Regions from separate parts of the Vibrio sp. R11-SG3-ISO9 genome, predicted to be linked through region 2. Evidence: predicted binding sites of a transcription regulator. Region 2 holds the regulator's gene; each other region holds the start of a gene.
What was found. Region 2 encodes PurR, which represses purine synthesis genes. Its sites were predicted from a motif close to TNANGNAAACGTTTNCNTNA; they were not measured.
Positions count from the first base shown of each region.

Region 1: purT (formate-dependent phosphoribosylglycinamide formyltransferase) is a predicted target of PurR. The motif match lies at 4,426-4,445, and genes of this name have one in related genera.
Region 3: pyrD (quinone-dependent dihydroorotate dehydrogenase) is a predicted target of PurR. The motif match lies at 4,880-4,899, and genes of this name have one in related genera.
Region 4: folD (bifunctional methylenetetrahydrofolate dehydrogenase/methenyltetrahydrofolate cyclohydrolase FolD) is a predicted target of PurR. The motif match lies at 2,244-2,263, and genes of this name have one in related genera.

Region 1 is NZ_JCBDGU010000043.1:131,337-137,223, reverse strand. It holds gene ihfA (integration host factor subunit alpha) at 1-63, shown strand, start outside; gene AC6R05_RS14220 (ABC transporter substrate-binding protein) at 169-1,158, opposite strand; gene AC6R05_RS14215 (RelA/SpoT domain-containing protein) at 1,392-2,165, opposite strand; gene AC6R05_RS14210 (thiopurine S-methyltransferase) at 2,447-3,100, shown strand; gene purT (formate-dependent phosphoribosylglycinamide formyltransferase) at 3,184-4,359, opposite strand; gene cdd (cytidine deaminase) at 4,529-5,416, opposite strand; gene AC6R05_RS14195 (CidB/LrgB family autolysis modulator) at 5,732-5,887, opposite strand, start outside.
Region 2 is NZ_JCBDGU010000038.1:35,016-40,902, reverse strand. It holds gene elyC (envelope biogenesis factor ElyC) at 1-670, shown strand, start outside; gene torR (two-component system response regulator TorR) at 801-1,514, opposite strand; gene torD (molecular chaperone TorD) at 1,771-2,418, shown strand; gene purR (HTH-type transcriptional repressor PurR) at 2,740-3,744, shown strand; cyclic di-GMP riboswitch class I at 3,916-4,000, shown strand; gene AC6R05_RS11820 (TfoX/Sxy family DNA transformation protein) at 4,129-4,719, shown strand; gene AC6R05_RS11815 (TVP38/TMEM64 family protein) at 4,844-5,524, shown strand; gene AC6R05_RS11810 (putative signal transducing protein) at 5,538-5,858, shown strand.
Region 3 is NZ_JCBDGU010000025.1:48,877-54,763, forward strand. It holds gene AC6R05_RS07535 (NAD-glutamate dehydrogenase) at 1-4,770, shown strand, start outside; gene pyrD (quinone-dependent dihydroorotate dehydrogenase) at 5,027-5,887, shown strand, end outside.
Region 4 is NZ_JCBDGU010000009.1:266,622-272,508, forward strand. It holds gene AC6R05_RS03805 (NupC/NupG family nucleoside CNT transporter) at 1-1,199, shown strand, start outside; gene folD (bifunctional methylenetetrahydrofolate dehydrogenase/methenyltetrahydrofolate cyclohydrolase FolD) at 1,306-2,166, opposite strand; tRNA gene AC6R05_RS03815 (tRNA-Arg) at 2,377-2,453, shown strand; gene AC6R05_RS03820 (serine/threonine protein kinase) at 2,681-4,114, shown strand; gene AC6R05_RS03825 (ECF-type sigma factor) at 4,121-4,708, shown strand; gene AC6R05_RS03830 (putative Ig domain-containing protein) at 4,887-5,887, shown strand, end outside.

The DNA of each region.
Region 1 (5,887 bases), on a different contig from region 2:
GTTACTTTCAGACCGGGTCAAAAACTAAAAGCCCGCGTAGAAAATATTAAAATCGAGAAGTAGCCAAGCAATAGACCACGCACAGCGTGGTCTTTTTCTTTCTGGTATCTGTAACGCGAATGAGTCTTGTTAAGTAAATTATCTTAACAAATGTTATAAAAGCGCTTTTTACAGCGCTTGTTGTACTTTCTCTGCCACGTCTTGTGGTACCCAGTTGTGCCATACGTCAGGTGATGTCTCCAAGAAGTGATACATTGCTTCTTCTGCGTCTGCCTGATTATCTTCCATCCAAGCCAAAAGCTCACTCATCTTCTCATTGGTAAACCCACGTTTCTGAAAGTACTGGTATGCGATTGGTTGGCTGGTTGCAAAACTCTCGGTTGTAACGGTGTGAACTGGCGCTGCAGGGAACATGGTTACTTTCGGAGATTCGCAATCTGGTTGAGTTGTACAGTTACGAAATTCTTCTATATCCGTCCCACTTCCAAAATCAACTTTCACCATTTCATATTTACCGAGTACCGGCGTTGGCGACCAGTAGTATCCAAACCATGCTTTGTTACGTTCGTACGCTTTGGCAATTGTACCTGCGAGCGCTGCACCTGAGCCTGGATCAATCATTTCAAAGTTATGATCTTCGAGCTTCAGTGCATTAAAAAGGTGTCCTGAAGTAATTTGGCAAGTCCACCCAGCAGGGCAGCCATAGAAAGCAAACTTTTCATCATCTTCTGGATGCTCAAACAGTTTAGCGTTTTTGATAACTCCTTCTATGGTTGTTAGCTCGGGGTATTGCTCAACAAGGTAACTCGGTACCCAAAAGCCTTCTTCACCACCATTAGTTAAAGATTTACCAGCGTAGCGTAGTCGCTTCTCAGCAACACCTTTGTCTAACGCTTCTTTGATGCCGTTCGTCCAGAGTTCTGGAGCAACATCAGGTTGGCCTTTCTCGATCATAGAGGTGCCTGTAGGGACGCTATCCCCGGGTATTAGCTGAGCGTCACACGCATACCCCTCGTTGAGAATAAATTGGTCTATATGAGCAATTAGACTGGCTGAGTTCCAGTTCATATCTGCGATGGTAAATTCACCGCATTCATTGGCGTAGCTTGTGAGAGGTAAAGCAGAAGCAAGCAAAATGACAGATGGCATAACCTTCATGTGACCTAATTCCTTTTATATGTCATCGGGTTGATGCTCTATAGAAGCAGAAAAAGACAAAGGAAGAAAGTATAGAAAAGCGATCAACTGCACGTATTTTTCTCGCGCTAATCACAAAGACTAGTAGGGGAATAGATAAGGCTAGATTAGATACTTGGAAGCACTAAAAAGGCGGTCGTGATGACCGCCTATTTGTTTGAGTTAACAACCTTTCATTAGTGAGTGTGAAATGACTAGGCTGCTTTAATGTGAGTGGTGATATATGGCTGCCAAGCTTGCTGATATAGCTCTAGAGATTGGCTTCTTAGGTTGTTGATTTGTGCTGCTTCAATGTCATTGATAGGGCGGTTTTGCGCCAGTGCGTTACGCTCAATACCCTGAATGATTTCATACAGTTCATGCTCTGGACCACTTTTCACATCAGCAATTGCTTTAAGGTGAAGCTGAACTTCAGCGATGATATTCGTTTTTGGCAGGCGAACTAGCAAGTTAAGGTCACGGTAACCTGAGTCAGCTGGAGACTTAAACTTGTTTTTTACTTTAACGACATCCGCTTCGCGGCTTACTGCTTCGTACACTTCTACTAGGCTCTCTACATCGTTAGCGATGATGGTTGCGCGCGCAAGGTCGGTGATGCGGGTAACGTCGCCGTTCAGTTCCAATGCAATCTTTTCTTCTGCACGAGCTTGTGATTTTACGCCTGCGAATAGTGCTTCAGAGTTGGTAAGTAGGGCAGTACTTTTACAGATGGTTTCTAGCTCTGCTTGAGCTTGGTGTGATTTGCTGTAAAGAACGTCGAAGTCGGTATAAGGTTGAGTTGGATTTGAGTCAAACGCTTTGATACCGTACAGGCCGCTTAGGCTGTGACGGAATACTTTCGATGACACTTGGTTTTGTGCTGGTGTGCGAGTAGGTTCTGCTGAGTTAGTTGATACAGTTGCTGCGAATGCAGGCGCGCGGCTCAATACAAGAAGCATTAGTGCCGTGGTACGGAGAAATACACTCATTCAAACTCCAATATACGAGGTTACAAAACGGTGAAACTAAAAGGGGTAACCAGTAACGCTAAGAGCAAATTGTTGTTCAAACTATGGTGTCTCTACATACTATATGGGGCCGTTTGAACAGAAACCAACCTTAACGTTTTCTCTTGTTTTAGTATGTGAACATATAGACAAATTAAAGAAGCGTTAGTTCCACATTTTCAAGAACTTTGACCCCTGCCAAGGTTGCTCTTACCTGTCTATCCTGTACCCTTGCATTATTAAATGAACAAGATGAACGAAAGATGAATAATCCTGAATTTTGGCACAATAAATGGGCCGCAAACCAAATTGGTTTCCACCTAGAAGATGTGAATCCACTGCTCATTGAATTTTGGAAGCACACTGAACCTAGCCATGACAAGAGCGTTTTTGTTCCACTGTGTGGTAAGAGCGAAGACCTCGTTTGGTTGGCGTCTAAGCATCAAGACGTTCAGGGTGTTGAGCTAAGCCAAATCGCTGTCCGCGCATTTTTCTCGGAACATTTTTATACGCCAATGGTGACACAGATTAATGGTCAACATGAGCTGTACCAGTTTGATGAACTGAGCATCTACACTGGTGATTACTTCACGGCGCCGATTCAAGCGGTTGATACGGTTTATGATCGTGCTTCTTTAGTGGCATTGCCTAAAGAGATGCGAGTGCAGTATGTGGAGAGGTTGAAGCAGCTGTTAAAACCTGGTGGCAAGATCTTGTTAGTGACTCTGGATTACAACCAAGAAGAGATGAGTGGGCCTCCGTTCAGTGTACCAAGAGATGAAGTAGAACAGCTATTCTCTGGATACAAGATTACACAACTCAATCAAGATATTGCTGGTGATGATCATCCTAAGATCGCCAAGAAAGGTCTATCACGTTTCTCAGAAGAAGTTTATCTGATTGAATGTCAGCTTTAAGAGATACTAACTACATATCACAACAAAAAGACGGGCACTGAGTCCCGTCTTTTTTCTGACAACTTGTACTGCAGTGATTTAGATTAGTAGATCACTTTAATCTTAGCAGCACTTTCTACTGCGTCTTCAATAGCTGATTCAATACTATCGCGGCGTGTTAGAGCTACACCTAAGCGGCGTCGGCCATTGATGTCTGGTTTACCAAACAAGCGAACCTGAGTTTGAGGCGCATTTAGTGCGTTCTCTAGACCTTCGAAACGGATATTCGTTGATGTGCCCTGACCAAGTACCACAGCAGAAGCACATGGGCCGTATTGAGTGATGTTCTTGATTGGCATACCAGTGAATGCGCGAACGTGCAGAGCGAACTCAGAAGAGTCTTGAGAGAGGAGTGTAACTAAACCCGTGTCGTGCGGGCGAGGTGATACTTCATTGAAGATCACGTGGTCGCCTTTTACGAACAGCTCCACACCAAAGATGCCGTAGCCGCCTAGAGCATCAACCACTTTACCTGCTGTGTATTGGGCAGCCTTGAGTGCGTTGTCTGACATCACCTGTGGCTGCCATGACTCACGGTAGTCACCGTCTTCTTGGCGATGGCCGATTGGCGCACAGAAGTGAACACCGTCAACCGCACGCACAGTAAGCAGAGTGATTTCATAATCAAAATCGATAAAGCCTTCTACGATTACTCGTCCAGCCCCAGTGCGGCCGCCTTCTTGAGCGTAGTCCCATGCTTTCTGAATGTCGTCTTCGCTCTTAATAACGCTTTGGCCTTTACCAGATGAACTCATTACTGGTTTAACGACACAAGGGATGCCGACAAATTCAACGGCGGCTGAGAAATCTTCAAACGTATCGGCAAAACGATATGGTGAAGTCATCAGTTCTAACTCTTCTGCAGCAAGGCGACGAATCCCTTCACGATTCATTGTTAGCTTGGTTGCGTTTGCAGTAGGAACGACGTTTAGGCCTTTTTCTTCTAACTCAACCAGTTTGCTGGTCGCGATGGCTTCAATTTCAGGTACTACGTAATCGGGTTTTTCGAGTTCAATGATCGCTTCTAGCGCATCGCCATCGAGCATATCTAACACATGGCTGCGGTGAGCAACTTGCATTGCAGGTGCATCTGGGTAGCGATCACAAGCGATCACTTCTAAACCTAAACGTTGACATTCAATAGCAACCTCTTTACCTAGCTCTCCTGAGCCTAATAGAAGTACACGAGTAGCATTGTCACGAGTGGCGGTACCAAACATAGTTATTCCTTCCGAACATGTTGAACGAGTAATTGAGAACGGGGAGATCATACTCATTCCAACCTCAAAAGCAAACGTTTGCGTGGTGGTTTTAGTGAATTTTAAGCATAAAAAAAGCAGCCGACTAAAAGAGGGCTGCTTATGTAAATCGCATGTTAACTTAATGCAGTTAGATTGCTAAGTAAGTGACTGGGATATCAGGGTTAATTGCTTCCAGTGTTGATTGCGTATCCGCCAAGTGGCTAATGTTGCCCTGTGCGTTTTCAACTAGAGCAGCGCTCTCAATTTGATCGAAACTAATACCTGCCAGCATCACTTGAATCATCGCTACTTGAAGTGGAGGCAAGCTCGGGTTAAATGCCGCGTTTTCAGCGTAGGCACCAGAGAAGATTTCACCAGACGTTAGTTGAAGCGAAACACCACTTAGGTTTTTGGTGTAAGGCGCATGACTGCGGTTCATCGCCTCTAGAGCTTTAACAACAATAGGTGTCGTTTCTTCAGTTGTGTATTTATGGTCAAGCTCTGTCATTAGGCCTTCGGTGATACCTAAATCAGAAGGGCCGAAAGAGTCTGGAAGGTAATCTTGTAGTGAACGCTCTTCACGTTCTGGTAGCTGAATTTTCAGCTCGTTAGCCGTAGTCAGCTCGTTCATAAATTGACGACAGTGACCACAAGGGCTGTAGTTGATTGTGATGTCAGAAAGTCCTTTTTCGCCTTTCATCCAAGCATGGCTGATTGCTGCTTGTTCTGCGTGTACCGTTTGTCCAAGCTGTGCTCCGGCAATCTCCATGTTCGCACCAAAGTAGATGTGGCCAGATAGGCCGCGCACTATTGCACCAACGTAGAAATCAGAAAGCGGTGCGTAAGAGAACGCAGCTGCGATTGGCAGTAAAGCTAGACGAACTTCTTTATCAGAAAGACCGCTTGCATCCAGCAAGCTTTGAAACTGCTCTTTAGAGATTGTGGCGTCAAAGTTGTCTGCTAATACGATGTCACTTAAAAGTGCTTTCAATGAAGCTGGAGCACTTTCCAGCGCCAGGGTAATACGACTGTTCATGTTGAATCCTTAATTGACCTTAGGCTTTAAGTTTATGCAATACTCAGAAACTTTCTGTGATCGGTGTCACTATTGTATGTTGGTTGTTACATTGTGTTGCACAATTAGAGTGAGGTCACAAATGAAATCGTTTGCAGCCAGCAAAGTGTAATTGATGTCACAAATTGACGGGTGCATCACATTGCATGAATAAATAGTTTAGTGGAAAAAAAGAGCGCATTTCCCAAAGATTTATTGGAAAAGCGCTCTGATTTTGTTCGGGAAATAGCAACGACATAGATAGATTGTCAGCTACTTCGGGTTAAATTTTTGCAATTATGAGTATATCCATAACACCAGCGAGAACACAGAAGGTGCCAATATCGAGGTAATAACGCCACATAACACTAATGCTAGAGAGCTAAATGCAGCATCTCGTGGATCTTTCTCTGCGCTAGTTGCTGTTCCTAATGCGTGAGAGACCGTTCCCAT
Region 2 (5,887 bases):
CGCATTCTTACCGACTAATGAACCTGTCGATTACGTGATGGTGTTGGGTAGCGGCCATGTGGTGGATGACCAAATCCCACCAACGTCTGAACTTAGCCGAACGGGCCTAATGAGACTGAGTGAAGGTATTCGCATTCAACGAATCTACCCGGGTGCTAAGTTGATTCTATCTGGCTATGGTGGTGGTACTGAAGTTAGTAACGCACGTATGATGGCCAAGGTTGCCCTAGCATTAGGCGTAGCCAAGCCTGATATTATCTTGCTTGAGACAGCCAAAGATACATGGGAAGAAGCACGTCAGGCTGCAGCGTTTGTAAAAAACAAGCGAATGGTACTAGTGACTTCCGCTAGCCATATGCAGCGAGCTCTTAACGAGTTCCATGACGCTGGTATCAAGCCAATTCCTGCGCCAACCAATTTCTTAGCTCAAGAAGGCATAGAGCAGCCTTGGAACAAGTACATGCCAAAAGCAATTTACTTGGAGCAAACCGAGCGCTACTGGCACGAAACGATGGGCTTAGTTTGGCAATCACTGCGCGACTGGCTAGATAACCAAAGTTCTGAAATGGGCGAGCCAGTCGTAATCTCCGAGCCATCGATGCTTGATGAAGAAGAGAATGCTACAACCTCTGGTGCAATACCAACGAGCGGCGCACAGCCAGCACACTAATGCTGTATAACATGAATGACCATTACTAATGGCCTATGTTGTTTTCAAGCTGATTCCATAAACAAAAAGCCGAGATACTGAATATCTCGGCTTTTTCAATTTCGCTTGTTGAGCATTTTAATTCTAAGCGTTAATCGCCAGCAAACATGTAGCCTTCACCATGAACCGTCACAAAGATTTGAGGGTTCTTCGGATCAAACTCCATCTTGGCACGCATACGACGAATCAACACGTCAATGGTACGGTCGTTTGGCGCATCAACGCGGTGGCTAATCATATTTAAGATTCGCTCACGGCTTAATACTTGATTCGGGTATGAAGACAGCGCAACCAATAGCTCATATTCTGCTTTGGTTAATTTCACCGGCTCACCGTTTTTGCTCAGAGCGCGGCGAGGAATATCAAATGTCCACTCACCAAAGCGAACGATAGATTCGTCATCCGCCTGCTCAGCGGCACCTGCTGGTGACTTGCGAGCTGCAGAAATTCGCCAAAGTAGGTTTTTCACTCGAACCAGTAACTCGCGAAGTTCGAATGGTTTAGTAACATAATCATCTGCGCCCATCTCTAGGCCTACAATTTTGTCGATGCTATCCGTGCGTCCAGTAACTAAAATAATCCCAATGTCTGATTGACTGCGTAATTCGCGAGTTAGCATCAATCCATCTTCGCCTGGTAAGTTGATGTCCAGCATAATGAGGTCAACGTTATTCTCTTCTAAAACGTTTCTCATTTGAGCGCCGCTTTCTGCTTCGCTTACTGTGTAACCCTCATTCTGGAAATATCCAACCAGCTTACTACGGGTTACCACATCATCTTCAACGACTAATACGTGATAGCTCATCTACACCACTTTTCTTATTTAATAGTTTCAGTGACCATTCTATTCATAACTAGTAACAATTCTAGTAGTACGCAAGATAAAAGCCAGAAACCTGAATTTTTTTTGATACAAGACAATCTTAAACCTTGCTATTTAACCTCCATCGCAATTCAATATAGGCATTACTACTAACGAGTGACTTTGCAATTAGCAAATACAACCGTTAGCAAGCCTTCGTACCGCAGATATTACGAAAGACGATATTAGGATTATTGAGATGAAAGAAACGAAAGCGTTCAATGAACAACGAGCTGAAATCTACTGGTGGCTATCGAGCCTGTTCGCAAAAGAGCTGACTCAAGAAGAACTGGATAACTACCACTCGGTTGAGATTCGTTCGTTTTTAACTGGTCTTGGCGACAATGAGACGCTTAAGCCAGCAATCAATAACCTAGTAGATGCACTTAACCGATTGCAGAATCGTGAAGACGCTCAACTGGAGCTTTCGTCAGATTTTTGCGAGTTGTTCCTTAAGTCAGACAAATACGGTGCTCTACCGTACGCTTCTATTTACTTAGACAAGAGCGGCCTGCTGAACGCCAAGCCAGCTCAAGACATGGAAGCCATCATGGCGTCTTACGGAATCGCCGTAAACCAAGACCTAAAAGAGCCTGCTGATCACCTAGCCATCGAGTTGGACTTCCTAGGCAACATTATCATTCGTTCAAACGACCTCGAGAGCGAGCAAGAATTAGAAGCAGCTTTCACTACACAGCATGAATTTGTTGAACAACAACTTCTCAGCTGGGTTCCACAATTTGCAACGAAATGCCGTGAATTTGATGAGTTTGGTTTTTACGCTTGTGTTGCAGAATTGCTAGCCGCTTTCTGTAAACTTGATGCGCAATATTTGGCTGGTGAATAAATTCACTAATGACTAAAGGCACAATTTAGGTAGAATGTGACAATTCACCCAGATTTCTGGGTGAATTTTATTGCGAGTATTTTCTAGTCAGTCTAAAATTGTGACCGCAAACGATAAAATATGAAACATTCTCGAAATGCTATGCTTTAAATTAGCTAAGAGCATTTCGGTGTTAAGACAAGCCGCTCTCATTAGCGGTTTTTTGTTTTTTAGCACTTTAGTACCGAGAGAGCCCTACACATTCTAAGCTCTTGTTCTGGTAGCTTAAAACGGCTACTTGCTCCGTACTGCTGAGGAAGTAGCTATCAATAGGATAAAGCCATGGCAACTATAAAAGATGTCGCTCGCTTAGCCGGCGTATCAACAACCACCGTTTCTCACGTGATCAACAAGACACGTTTCGTAGCAGAAGCGACTCAAGAAAAAGTAAACAAAGCCGTAGACGAATTAAATTATGCACCAAGTGCCGTTGCCCGTAGTTTGAAATGTAACTCTACGCGCACAATCGGTATGTTAGTAACTCAATCAACTAACCTATTCTTCTCTGAAGTGATCGATGGTGTGGAAAGTTACTGTTACCGTCAAGGCTATACGCTGATTCTATGTAACACAGGTGGTATCTACGAAAAGCAACGTGACTACATCCGAATGCTTGCTGAAAAGCGTGTAGATGGCATCTTAGTAATGTGTTCTGACCTAACGGAAGAACTTCGTGAAATGCTTGACCGTCATGCAGACATTCCAAAAGTTGTTATGGATTGGGGTCCTGAAAGTTCACAAGCAGATAAGATCATCGACAACTCTGAAGAAGGTGGCTACCTAGCGACTAAATACCTAGTTGAACGCGGGCATGAACGTATTGCATGTCTAAGTGGTCACTTAGATAAAGCGGCATGTGTCGAACGTATCGCTGGTTACCGTCGTGCACTTGCAGAGGCAGACATTCAAGCTGATGACAACCTAATCCTTGAAGGTAACTTCGAGTGTGATACGGCTGTTATCGCTGCAGATAAAATCGCTGCAATGGAAAATCGCCCTACCGCGGTATTCTGTTTTAACGATACGATGGCGCTTGGTCTTATGAGCCGCCTACAACAGCAAGGTATTAAGATCCCTGAAGATATTTCAGTGATTGGTTACGACAATATTGAGTTGGCAGAGTACTTCTCACCGCCGTTGACGACTGTTCACCAACCAAAACGTCGTGTCGGTAAGAACGCGTTCGAAATCCTGCTAGAACGTATCAAAGACAAAGACCACGAAAAACGTGTGTTCGAGATGCATCCAGAGATCATTGAGCGTGCGACAGTAAAAACGTTAAAATAACGTAAACTTTAGAAAAATCTAATAAAACGCACCGTTTGGTGCGTTTTTTTTATTTGTCAAAAATAAAAACCCAGTTGCATATCAAGACAACAATTAACTGAATTAAGATCACATTTTAGAATAACAAGTGTGAACCTCATTCAACAAAAAACTTTATTCTTGATTATACAGTCACGCACAGGGCAAATCACTTGAAAGGGTGAGACGCAAAGCCTCCGGCCTAACCCATTATTGGTATGGTAGCGGGGTTACCGATGGCAAAATGCAGTATTTCCTACCTTTAGTAGTAATTTACGGCTTATTGACAATTTTATTGCGACATTTTGCTAATCTCTCGGACCTGCTTATTTGGTGGCGTAATTCAAATACACCGAGATAAACAATATGGATAAACCGATACTCAAGGACTCAATGAAGTTATTTGAGCCACTTGGAAAGATAAAGTCACGCTCAATGTTTGGCGGTTTCGGCCTTTTTGCCGATGACACCATGTTTGCATTGGTCGTAAACAATCAGTTGCACATTCGAGCTGATAAGAATACTACTTCACAATTTGAACAACAGGGCTTCGAACCTTACGTTTACAAAAAGCGTGGATTCCCAGTCGTTACTAAGTATTTTGCCCTCCCAGAAGACCTCTGGCAGACTCAAGAACGTATTATCGAGCTGGCAAAAGCTTCCCTTAACTGTGCTAAAGAAGAGAAACAAATCCAATCATCGGCGAAACCGACTCGATTGAAAGATTTGCCAAACCTTCGACTTGCCACAGAGCGAATGTTGAAAAAAGCAGGGATCGATACCGTTGAAAGCTTGTATGAGTCAGGTTCTGTTAATGCATACAAAGCCATTAAAGAGTCTCATTCATCAAGTGTGAGCTTAGAGCTACTTTGGGCGCTTGAAGGTGCAATCAACGGCACTCATTGGTCAGTGATACCTCAGCAGCGACGTGACGAACTCATCAGCTCTATTAATTAGGTCCAAATCACTTAATTGTAAAAAGCCACATTAATGTGGCTTTTTTTATTTTCTTTTGAAAGTTAATCTTTCCTTCTCCTGTCTAACTATACTAACTATAAGCAAAAGATTAAGGGACGCTCCCATGAGTAAGAAAATGATTTTAGGCATAATTTTAGTTGCCACGATAGTGTTACTAGCCGTTAACTTTGGTCAATACTTAACGCTTGAAAATGCCAAGGCTCAGCAGGCACTTCTTAACGACTACATAGAGAGTAACTTTGTTGTTGCAGCTGCAACCTACTTCATCCTCTATATCATGATTACCGCTTTCTCTATTCCAGGCGCTGCTGTAGTTACGCTGCTCGGGGCGGCGCTATTCGGCTTTTGGACTAGTTTATTACTCGTGTCGTTTGCAAGTACCATAGGTGCAACACTAGCGTTTTTGAGTAGCCGTTTTCTACTGCGTGACTGGGTGCAAGGTAAGTTTGGCGATAAGCTGTCGACCATTAACCAAGGCGTAGAAAAAGATGGTGCATTCTACCTATTCTCTTTACGTTTGATTCCGGTATTCCCATTTTTCTTAATTAACTTACTAATGGGCTTAACACCTATCTCTGTAGGACGCTACTATTTGACTAGCCAATTAGGAATGCTTCCTGGCACTGCAGTTTACTTAAACGCAGGTACTCAGTTGGCAGAGATCGATTCGCTATCAGGCATCGTATCCCCTTCTGTACTGCTTTCTTTCGCACTGCTTGGCGTTTTCCCAATTGCTGCAAAATGGATTATGGGTAAGTTTCGTTCGGCGCCAGTCGCGGAATAGATAAGGAAAATTGATGAAGATATTCAGTGCTGCAAACCCAACAGAGGCTCACATAATATGTGGGCTTCTAGAGAGTGAAAAAATTGCCTGTGAAGTGCGTGGTGAAGGATTGTTTGGTTTAAAGGGAGAAATCCCTTTCTCTGAAGAAACAGACCCATATGTGTGGCTCTACGAGCCTTCTGATGCAACAGCAGCACTAAACCTCATCAATGCTTATAAGAAGCAACAAGATTCCATCATCTATGAAGAGTGGCGCTGTAGTCAGTGTCACGAGGTCAATGAAGCCCAGTTTGGTTCTTGTTGGCAGTGTGGTTCACCTTGCCCTGAAACATAAGTTTTGTAAAAACGAGTCCCTAAAAAAAC
Region 3 (5,887 bases), on a different contig from region 2:
GCTCATCGACCTCTAGTAACTCAACTTGCTCAACACATGTTTAGTAATGTTTCTCACGACGACCTTATCCAGAGAAACGAATCCGATTTATACGGTGCTGTAGTTAGCTTATGGCATCACATCAATGAGAAGAAAGCCGACGATATCTCTGTGCGAGTATTCAACCCGACGGTTAGTCGTCAAGGTTGGCAATCAACGCACACGATTGTTGAAATTGTGGTGCCAGACAGCCCATTTCTTGTCGACTCGGTAAAAATGGCACTAACACGCCTTGATCTCTCTTCTCACTTAATGCTCCACAACCCAACTCAAATTCTTCGTTCAGACAAAGGCGATGTCGTCGGTGTTAGCGCTAACAAAGGTGTTTTCCAGTCACTGTTCCACATTGAGGTTGACCGCTTAAGCAGCAAAGCTGAAATGACTCAACTGAAAGAAGAGTTACTGGCGATCTTCCGCGATACTGGTCTGGTTGTTAATGACTGGATGAAAATGGTTGAGCGACTACAAACGGTTACAGACCAAGTTGAAGCGCAAAAAGATTCTATTCCAGTTGACGAAAAACGTTTCGAAGAAACCGTTGCGTTTTTGCGTTGGCTAGGTGAGCACAACTTCACTTTCATGGGATACAAAGAGTACGACCTAGTATCTGTTGATGGCGATACAGTTTTAAAACCAACGGAAGAGCAAGGCCTTGGTTTATTCGCGAACTCAAATCGTGTCCGTGATGTAAAACTGTCTGAATTCTCTGACTCGGCAAGACTAGAAGCTAAGAAGCCTTACGTTCTTATTCTAACGAAAGGTAATACAGCGTCACGTATCCACCGTCCGGCATATACCGATTACATCGGAATTAAAAAGTTTGATGAGAACGGTAAAGTGATCGGTGAGCACCGTTTCACAGGTCTTTACACATCTGCAGTTTATAACCACACAGTAGAAACGATCCCACTCGTGCGCGAGAAGGTAGAGCGTATTCTGGAAGCAAGTGGTTACCGTGAAGGCTCATACTCTTACAAAGCACTGCATAATATTCTTGAAAACTACCCACGCGACGAACTTCTTCAAGCTCGTGAAGAAGAGTTGTTAGAAGTTGGTACTGGTGTCGTACAGATGCAAGATCGCGATCTATTGCGTCTGTTTGTTCGCAAAGACCCGTTCGGCCGCTTCTTTAGCTGTATGGTGTATGTGACGAAAGACCGATACAACACTGAATTGCGTCGTCAAACTCAACGTATCCTTAAGCAGTACTTTGGTTGTGAGCAAGAAGTTGAGTTCACGACTTATTTCTCTGAAAGCCCACTGGCTAGAACGCATTACATTGTTCGTGTTGATAACAACAACATGGACGTTGACGTTAAGACAATCGAGCAGAATTTAATGGAAGTATCATCGACTTGGGATGACCGCCTATCGGAGTCAATCATTGCAAACTTTGGTGAGAGCAAGGGACTTCCTCTGTCGAAAGAGTACATGCGTGCATTCCCACGTTCATACAAAGAAGACATGATGCCAGGTTCTGCGGTTGCAGACATTGAGCGCTTGGAAGCTCTGACTGAAGAAAACAAGCTGGGCATGTTATTCTACCGCCCACAAGAAGAGGCAGCGGACTCGAAAGCGGTTCGACTAAAGCTTTTCTACCACAGTGATGAGCCAATCCACCTTTCAGACGTTATGCCTATGTTGGAAAATCTAGGTCTTCGCGTGATTGGTGAGTCGCCTTATGAAGTTCGTAAGACTAATGGCGTTACATACTGGATCCTTGATTTCTCAATGCTGCATAAGAGCGAAGAGACGATTGATCTTCGTGAAGCGCGTGATCTTTTCCAACAAGCATTCGCTGCGATTTGGGCTGGTGAGCTAGAGAGTGATGGTTTCAACCGCTTAGTACTGGGTGCTGGTCTATCAGGCCGTGAAATCTCTATCCTTCGTGCGTATGCTCGTTACATGCGTCAAGTCGGCTTCCCATTCAGTCAACAATACATTGAAGAAACACTGTCGCATTACCCTGAACTTGCAAAAGGTCTGGTTAAGCTGTTTGCCAAGCGCTTTGATCCTAAACACAAAGGCAGCGCGAAAGGTCAACAAGATCTTATCAACACAATCACTGAGCAGTTAGATCATGTAGAGAGCCTGGATGATGATCGTATCATTCGTCGTTACATGGAAATGATCAGTGCAACGCTTCGTACTAACTACTACCAAGTAGACGAGAACAAGCAAGCAAAACCATGGCTAGCACTTAAGATGAAGCCAAGCGAGATTCCAGATATCCCGGCACCAGTTCCGGCATTTGAGATCTTCGTTTACGCACCAGACATTGAAGGTGTTCACCTACGTGGCGGTAAAGTAGCTCGTGGTGGTCTTCGTTGGTCAGATCGCCAAGAAGATTTCCGTACCGAGATTCTTGGTCTAGTTAAAGCGCAACAAGTTAAGAACACAGTTATTGTTCCTGTTGGTGCGAAAGGTGGTTTTGTATGTAAGCGTCAGCACACAATGACTGGCCGTGACGAAATCTTTGCTGAAGGTCAACGTTGTTACAAACGCTTCATTCGCGCATTGCTGGATGTATCCGATAACATCATCGAAGGTGAAGTAATTCCACCTAAGAGTGTTGTTCGTCATGACGAAGATGATCCGTACTTGGTTGTTGCAGCCGATAAAGGTACCGCAACCTTCTCAGATTTAGCGAACTCAGTGTCTGCTGAATACAACTTCTGGCTGGGTGATGCATTCGCATCGGGTGGCTCTAACGGTTACGACCACAAAGCGATGGGTATCACTGCGAAAGGTGGTTGGGAATCGGTTAAGCGTCACTTCCGTGAAATGGGCATCGACTGTCAAACTACCGACTTCACTGCAATTGGTGTAGGTGACATGGCGGGTGACGTATTTGGTAACGGTATGTTGCTATCTAAGCACATTCGTCTGCAAGCTGCGTTTAACCACATGCATATCTTCATCGACCCGAATCCAGAATCTGCGAGCAGCTGGGAAGAGCGTAACCGCCTATTTAATCTGCCGCGTTCTAGCTGGGAAGATTACAACAAAGAGCTGATTTCTAAGGGGGGCGGTATTTTCTCTCGTCGTTCTAAGTCAATTGCTCTGACACCTGAAATCCAAAAGATGCTTGGTACTAAGAAAGCATCTCTAGCGCCAAATGATTTGATCAAGATGATCTTGTCTATGAAGGTGGATCTACTTTGGAATGGTGGTATCGGTACTTATGTGAAATCTTCAAATGAGACTCACACTGATGTAGGTGACCGTGCAAACGACGTGTTACGCATCGATGGCCGTGACCTACAAGCGAAAGTTGTTGGTGAAGGTGGTAACTTAGGTATGACTCAACTGGGTCGTATTGAGTATGGTCTAGCTGGTGGTCGCGTAAATACTGACTTTGTTGATAACGTTGGTGGTGTTGACTGCTCGGATAACGAAGTTAACATTAAGATCTTCCTGAATGGTCTTGTATCAAATGGCGATCTAACGGTTAAGCAACGTAACCAAGTACTTGAGTCGATGGAAGATGAAGTCGGTGAGATTGTACTGGATGATGCATACTGCCAAGCTGAGTCTATCTCTGTAACCGAGCACCAAGGTGTGAGCCTAGTGAAAGAGCAAATTCGCTTTATTCATACTATGGAGAAAGCGGGTTACCTAGATCGTGGTCTAGAGTACATTCCAGATGATGAGACACTGCTTGAGCGTGAGAAGCAGGGTAACGCACTAACACGTCCTGAACTATCTGTACTTATTGCATACGCTAAGATGGTACTGAAAGAAGATCTTGTTTGTGATGAGATTGCGAACGATGAGTTCCATGCGCAACAGCTGATCCAGTACTTCCCAACTGAGTTACGCCGTAACTATGTGCAGCACATGGATAGCCATCCGCTACGCGCTGAGATCATTGCAACCGCACTGGCTAACCAAATGGTTAACGAAATGGGCTGTAATTTCGTGACTCGTCTTCAAGAAGAGACGGGCGCAGACATCGTTGATATCGCTAATGCTTACACAGCATCACGTGAGATCTACGGTTTTGGTGATGTGCTTAAGCGTATTCGTGCCCTAGATAACGTGGCTTCGTCTGACGCGCAATACGATCTTATCTTCCACGTTCGTCGTGCGATGCGTCGTATCAGCCGTTGGTTGTTAAGAAACCGTCCTGGCAAACAGTCTGTGACTGCACTGATTGAGCTATACCGTGGAGATGTGAATGCGATTACTAAGGTTCTTGATGAAACGTTAGTAGCTGCAGAAGTTGAAGAGCACAACTCAGTAGCTAAGGTTTGGGTAGAACAAGGTGTTGAAGAAGAGTTAGCAAACTCGGTAGCGCGTTTGTCTAGCCTATACTCGGCACTGGATATATCCACAGTAGCTCGTGAAACGGGTAAAACAGTTGAGCAAGCGTCTAAATTATACTTTAACCTTGGTGACCGTCTATCACTGCACTGGTTCTTGAAACAGATCAATAGCCAAGCAGTAGACAATAACTGGCAAGCACTGGCTCGTGCTGCATTCCGTGAAGATCTTGATTGGCAGCAACGTCAACTAACCGGCCAAGTTCTAACATGTGGCTGTGCAGCTGACCTTGATGTGATTAAGGCACTGGATGATTGGATGGAAAGTAATGCAGTATCACTGCATCGCTGGGAAAGCATCCTAAACGAGTTTAAAGTCGGCTCAGTTCATGAGTTTGCTAAGTTCTCAGTAGCTTTACGTGAACTTATGCTTCTTAATCTAAACTGTATGTCGAAAGACCAATAAGGTTTAGGGTAACTTAAGTACCGATATGAAGTGGCGGCCGAGTGGGGCTGCCATTTTTTATGCGTCAAAATAGGGCGAGATTGTTAATTACTTTAAGTTCCAAGCAGATAGACGATAACGTTTGCCTAATTATTGACGAACTTTGTTAAGAATTCGAATTATCTTACCCTTACTGGTAGTAATAGATTGAATTGTTGGGTAAATAAGTAAATAATATCGCCCCGTTTACACGGGGCTTTTTTCTATCGGAGGCACAATGCTTTACCGTCTAGCCAGAACTGGCTTTTTCCAACTTGATGCCGAAAAGGCACATGATCTTGCAATTCAAAACTTCAAGCGTTTCACTGGCACTCCTGTCGATCTGCTTTACCGTCAACAGTTACCGCATCGTCCTGTAGAGGTGATGGGGCTAACGTTTAAAAACCCAGTTGGTCTTGCTGCTGGCTTAGATAAGAACGGCGAGTGTATTGATGCATTCGGTGCAATGGGCTTCGGCTTTGTTGAAGTCGGTACTGTTACTCCACGCCCTCAAGCGGGTAATGACAAACCTCGTCTTTTCCGTCTTGTTGAAGCGGAAGGTATTATCAACCGTATGGGTTTCAACAACCTTGGTGTCGATAACCTAGTCGAGAATGTTAAGAGATCAAACTACGATGGCATTCTTGGTATCAACATCGGTAAGAACAAAGATACTCCAATTGAGAAGGGCGCTGAAGATTACCTAATCTGTATGGAAAAGGTTTATCAGTACGCAGGCTACATTGCTGTAAACATCTCTTCACCAAATACTCCGGGACTTCGTTCTCTACAATACGGTGAAGCACTAGATGAGCTTCTAGCTGAGCTAAAAACTAAGCAAGCTGAGTTAGAACAGAAACACGGTAAGTATGTCCCACTTGCACTTAAGATCGCACCGGATCTAAGTGATGATGAAATCAGCCAAATCTGTGAATCGTTGATCAAGAATAAGATCGATGGTGTGATCGCAACCAACACAACACTGGATCGTTCAATCGTTGAAGGTATGAAGCATGCTGACGAAGCTGGTGGTCTAAGCGGTCGTCCAGTTCAATCTCGCAGCACTGAAGTCGTTCGTAAGCTTCACGAAGAGTTAGGT
Region 4 (5,887 bases), on a different contig from region 2:
TGGCATCCCTAATTGGAATCATTACTCTTCTAGTAATCGCTTGGTTACTATCTACGGACAGAAAAAATATTCAGCTAAGAACGGTGTCTCTTGCTTTCTTACTTCAGGTCTCTTTTGCACTGCTTGTGTTGTACGTACCTATGGGTAAAGACGTGCTTAATGGCGTGACGGGAGCCGTTTCGAGCTTAATCAATTACGGCCAAGAGGGCATCGGCTTCCTATTTGGTGGCCTAACCAATAGTGGTTTCGTATTCGCGATTAATGTTCTCGGTATCATCATTTTCTTTTCAGCTCTGATTTCAGGTTTGTACCACATCGGTTTCATGCCAAAAGTGATCAACCTAATTGGCGGCGCATTGCAGAAGCTGTTAGGTACAGGCCGTGCGGAATCTCTTTCTGCTACGGCGAACATCTTCGTTGGCATGATTGAGGCACCATTAGTGGTTAAGCCTTACCTGAAGCACATGACCGATTCTCAGCTGTTTGCGGTAATGACTTGTGGTTTGGCATCGGTAGCAGGCGGCACGCTAGTTGGTTATGCGTCTCTAGGCGTGGATCTGAACTACCTAATTGCTGCGGCATTTATGTCTGCGCCTGCAGGTTTATTGATGGCAAAAATCTTGGTACCGGGCAGTGCTAATGAGACTCAAGAGAGCATTGAGTCAGATGTAGAAATTCCACGAGCAACGAACGTAGTTGAGGCAATGGCAGATGGGGCTATGTCTGGACTTCGTATTGCAGTCGCAGTGGGTGCAACACTTCTTGCTTTTGTCAGCGTGATTGCAATGCTGAACGGCATGCTAGGTGCAGTTGGTGGTTGGTTCGGTGTGGACCTAAGCTTCGAGCTTATCCTAGGTTATGTGTTTGCACCCGTTGCATGGCTGATTGGTGTGCCATGGAACGAAGCGGTTGTTGCGGGCTCACTGATCGGTAACAAGATTATTGTGAATGAGTTTGTTGCCTTCATCCAGCTAATGGAAGCGAAGGAAGTACTGAGCGAACACTCTCAAGCTATCGTAACCTTTGCACTGTGTGGCTTTGCGAATATCTCAACTATGGCGATTCTAATAGGTGGTTTGGGTAGCCTAGTTCCAGAGCGTCGTTCGTTCATCTCTAAGTACGGCTTCCGCGCGATTTGTGCAGGCGTACTAGCGAACTTGATGAGTGCTTCGATTGCAGGTGTAGCGCTGTCGCTATAGCCTTTGCCATAAGTGAATAGCCAATAAAAAAGCCGCGACGGATTATCGCGGCTTTTCATTATTTGAAGCAATGGCTACATGAGATAATAGCTATTTGAGGCAGTGGTTACTTGTTAGAGTGGAACTGCTCACAAGCGATCATTGTGTTCTCGATAAGGCTTGCAACCGTCATCGGACCAACACCACCAGGAACTGGAGTAATGAAGCTTGCACTCTCTTTTGCAACATCGTATTCCACGTCACCCACCAATTTGCCTGACTCTAGGCGGTTGATACCAACATCGACCACAACTGCACCCTTCTTGATCCACGCACCTGGGATGAAGTTAGGCTTACCTACAGCAACCACAACAACGTCAGCTTGACGTACGTGGCCTTCTAGGTCTTTAGTGAAACGGTGACAAGTTGTCGTTGTACAACCCGCTAGAAGCAGTTCTAGAGTCATAGGACGACCAACGATGTTTGATGCGCCAACAACAACCGCGTGCTTACCACGCAGATCGATATTGTAGCGGTCAAGCAGAGTGATGATACCTTTTGGCGTACAAGAACGTAGCTTAGGGATACGCTGTGCAAGACGACCGACATTGTATGGGTGGAAACCATCAACGTCCTTTTCTGGCGTAATACGCTCTAGTACGTGTGTGCTATCGATACCGGCAGGAAGAGGTAGCTGAACAAGAATGCCATCAATCTCTGGATCTTCGTTCAATTGGTCAACAAGAGTAAGTAGCTCTTCTTCGGTTGCCGTTGCAGGTAAGTCAAAAGACTTTGATACAAAGCCGACTTCTTCACACGCTTTGCGCTTGCTCCCCACATAAACTTGAGAAGCTGGGTCTTCACCCACTAAAACTACCGCTAGGCCTGGCGCTCGTAAGCCTGCTTCAGTACGCGCTTTTACACGTGCAGCAACTTCAGAGCGAACGGTTTGAGATATTAGCTTTCCATCAATATTTTGAGCAGTCATGAATTTCCTTAGTATTGATATTCAAGTTAGTGGCTGATGTTTTGGCGCATTATTCCAGAAAACGTTTTTGATTTCCATCAAGCAAACGTTTGCTTTGGTCTAATTTTCAACACTTATAATGCCTTTGCCCTTTTTTTACTCACTTAGATCAGAATGTTAGATAAAGCCGTTGCTTTACTGATTCGAATTCGTATAATTCTTTCCTGTAGCGCGCCCTTAGCTCAGCTGGATAGAGCACGTCCCTTCTAAGGATGTGGTCGTAGGTTCGAATCCTACAGGGCGTGCCATTTATTTTAAGAAACCCGATAGCTCTTTGAGTTGTCGGGTTTTTTGCATTTCCGGCTTAATTATATTTGTGACTTAGTTGCTCGTCACTCTGTTATTTTTTTGCTTGATGGAACTTTTAGAAATTCATTTCAAGAGTCTACAAACTGTATCAAGTTATTTCCCTTTAATTGATAGGGTTAAAAGTTCTGGGATATAAAACCAGTGGCTATAATAACTGACACTTAAAATGGATTTTAACCTCAGTAGTACTCAACTCTTCTATCGATTGATTGATAAGAACGCCAGCGAACGCGATCTTATACTCTCGGATGTTCGTCAAAACTCGCCTCAACTTGCCCGTAATGTCGATGAATTATTGAAACACGCCAACAATGACTTAGCGATTGAAGCATTGGAAGTGCATCTATCGACAGCTAATGAATCTACCATTTGTTATGAAAACCTTCGCGTTGATCGCTATGTTATCGGTCATGAGCTAGGTAGAGGAGGATTTGCGGCGGTTTATTATGCTGTTCGCCACGATTCACTGTTTCATCACCAGTACGCAATCAAATTTTTCCATCCCGAGATCTTAGGACTGCTAGGTCAAGAGGCACTCTTTTCAGAGGCACAGCTCCTTGCTAATGTCAGTCACTCCAATATTGCCAAAGTCTACGACGCAGGTATTTATGACGGAGCGATCTATATCGTGATGGAGTTTGTCGATGGGTTGAACTTACGCGACTACTTAAGCTCACACTCGTTGAGTTTCGAGCAGAAATTGATGCTGTTTCGAGATATTTGCTTGGCTGTCGAGCATGCTCATCAACATCAGGTTATTCATGGGGATCTTAAGCCCGAAAACATACTGGTTTGTCGTGATGGTGTACCGAAAATCATCGACTTTAATATTGCTCAAAAAGTACAAAGGCTGAGCACTGGGGATAGGGAATTAATCACCCAAAATGTGTTGGCACTCACGCGAAACTACGCAAGCCCAGAGCAGCTTGATAACGATGCGATAGACAAGCGAACGGATGTGTACGCCTTAGGTCGGATTCTGTATTTGGATATCCTCCGAGCTCAGCCGAGAGGCGATATCACTAAGGTCGTGGCTTTAGCGACTCATTCCTCCCCTAGCCGCAGATATGCCAGAGCCAAAGATCTTGCGCAAGATATCGAAAATGTTCGCTGCTTTTTCCCTTTAAGCCAAGAGTCCAAAGTAAGCGTTGAAGTGATAAAGAAATCAATGATTCGTTATCCAGTGTTTACTCTGTGTAGTACTGCTCTAGTGCTGAGCATGATGGCTATCATTATGGCGTTGTCGACCGCGACTCAAGATCTCAATCGTCAAAAGCTGACATTGGAAGAAATGCTCAATGACGTGACGGCCAGTGTTTATCCCCTGAACAACAATTTAACAGATTGGGAAGCGGTAATTGAGAACCGAGAAAACCAACGCAAGCTCGTGTTGGATACTCCCTCACGTTCATTCTGGCCACAAAGGCGGGGAGATTTGAATTCTTCAGTGCAAGTCGTCAGTAGCAGCACTGCTGATGACATCGAATACAACATCATTTATCCATTGAATATACAGCTTATGCAGTCTGAAGGAGACCAAGAGCATGATGAGATTCATCCAACCGATGAGGTTGTCACTTTCAATGAGTCCGTGGGGTAACACGCAATGACTGTAACCAAAGAGGTTAGGGTCGATAGCGATCATCTCACGGAGCTGATTTCACAATGGCAGGTGGGTTGTAAAAAGTCTGAAGAGCAGATATTTCGTTTTGCCTACCGTAGGCTAAAAGAGTTGGCTCAACAGCGTCGTCAAAAGTCGGGTGCTAGCCTAAACAAAGAATCAACCAATACTACCGCTCTGATTCACGAGTCGTATTTGAAGGTGTCAGTCTTGGATAAAGGAACCATCGAAAAAACTCGAGATTTTTATTTGATGGCTGCCAAAGCAATGCAGCATATTCTTATCAACCAAGCATGGGCAGCACAAGCGGATAAGCGTCAACCTGATCAATCCCTTGTCATAGAAAAAGCCTTGTCAATTGAAGGCCTGCCTTTAGAGCGCAGGATCGCGCTAGAACAATCTTTGGTTGAGTTTACCAATTATTATCCACGCCAATCTAATGTCTTAAAGCTAAAGTATTACATTGGGCTCAGGCATACCGAGATCTGCCAGCTTCTAGAGTGCAGCTCCAGCTTGGTGGAAAAAGATCTTAAATTTGCTAAGAGTTGGCTTCACAGCAGGCTTGCCGCATGATCTTTGTGAAGTGTCTAATTTTATTAATAAATTCATAAAAAATTTTACGGTTTTTCTGTTGTTCCCTGTGTCTTGTTTGTGGTGAGTGATCTCCCTAAAAATAACGCCGACTTGATGCCACTGATTCTCAACACTCAGTCATGGCTCAAACAATAAAAGGCTTACAAAGGGAATATCAATGAAAAAGCAAGGTTTACTGGCAGCGTCAATTGCAGTGGCTCTCGTCGGGTGTGGTTCAGACAGTGATTCAAGTGGACCAACATCATTTTCAATTACCGCAATTGATGGCTACTTAGCGAATGCCAATGTTTCGGTGGATAGTACTCAAGATGGTGTTTGTGATCTGTCTCAGGGCAAAACGGATAATAAAGGTCAGGCAAATCTCAGCGTAGAGTATCGAAATGCCGTTGTCTGTGTTGATGCAGTTGCTGGTCAAACGGTAGATAGCAACCGTGGTCTGGTTCAACATGACTTCACGCTGGCAAATGCGGGCAGTGGCACAATCATCAACCCAATGACTAACATGGTGAACAAACTTCTTGCTGAAGACTCGGAATTGACAGTTGCTGAAGCTGAGGAACAAGTCGTTGCTGCTATCACGGGTGACGCAGGTCTTGAGGTGTCACAAGCTCTTATCTTTGGTGACTACATTGCCGATACCACAGAGCAGGCAGAAGCACTGAATTTGATTGGTGAAGTGCTGGTAGATCATTCCGACCAAGATATCGAAACCAAGCTGAAGCTGACTCAAGCGATGGCGGAGGCAACGCAAGAGATCATTGATGCCGACGGTCAAACACTAGACGACTACTCGCCTATTATTGATATTCCATCAGATGGCGGCGATGTCACCGTTATCCCAAATACTCGTCCAAAAGTTGTCGGTACCACTGAGCCCGTTGAATTGACGCTGGGTGAAGCATGGCGTCCGTTCAATGTGAGTGACAAATTCCAAGATGCTGAAGGCGATGATATTACCTTCACTATGGTTGTTGAAGGTGAAGGTAATAATGGCCTGTCTATCGATTCGCTAACCGGCCTGATCACTGGTGAACCTGAGATCGCGGGCGGTTTCACTTATCATATTTTCGCCACCGATGAGCATGGTGCTCGTTCATACCCACTGACGTTTGAAGTTACCGTGTTAACGGATAACCAGCCTCCAGTTGTTGATGAGGG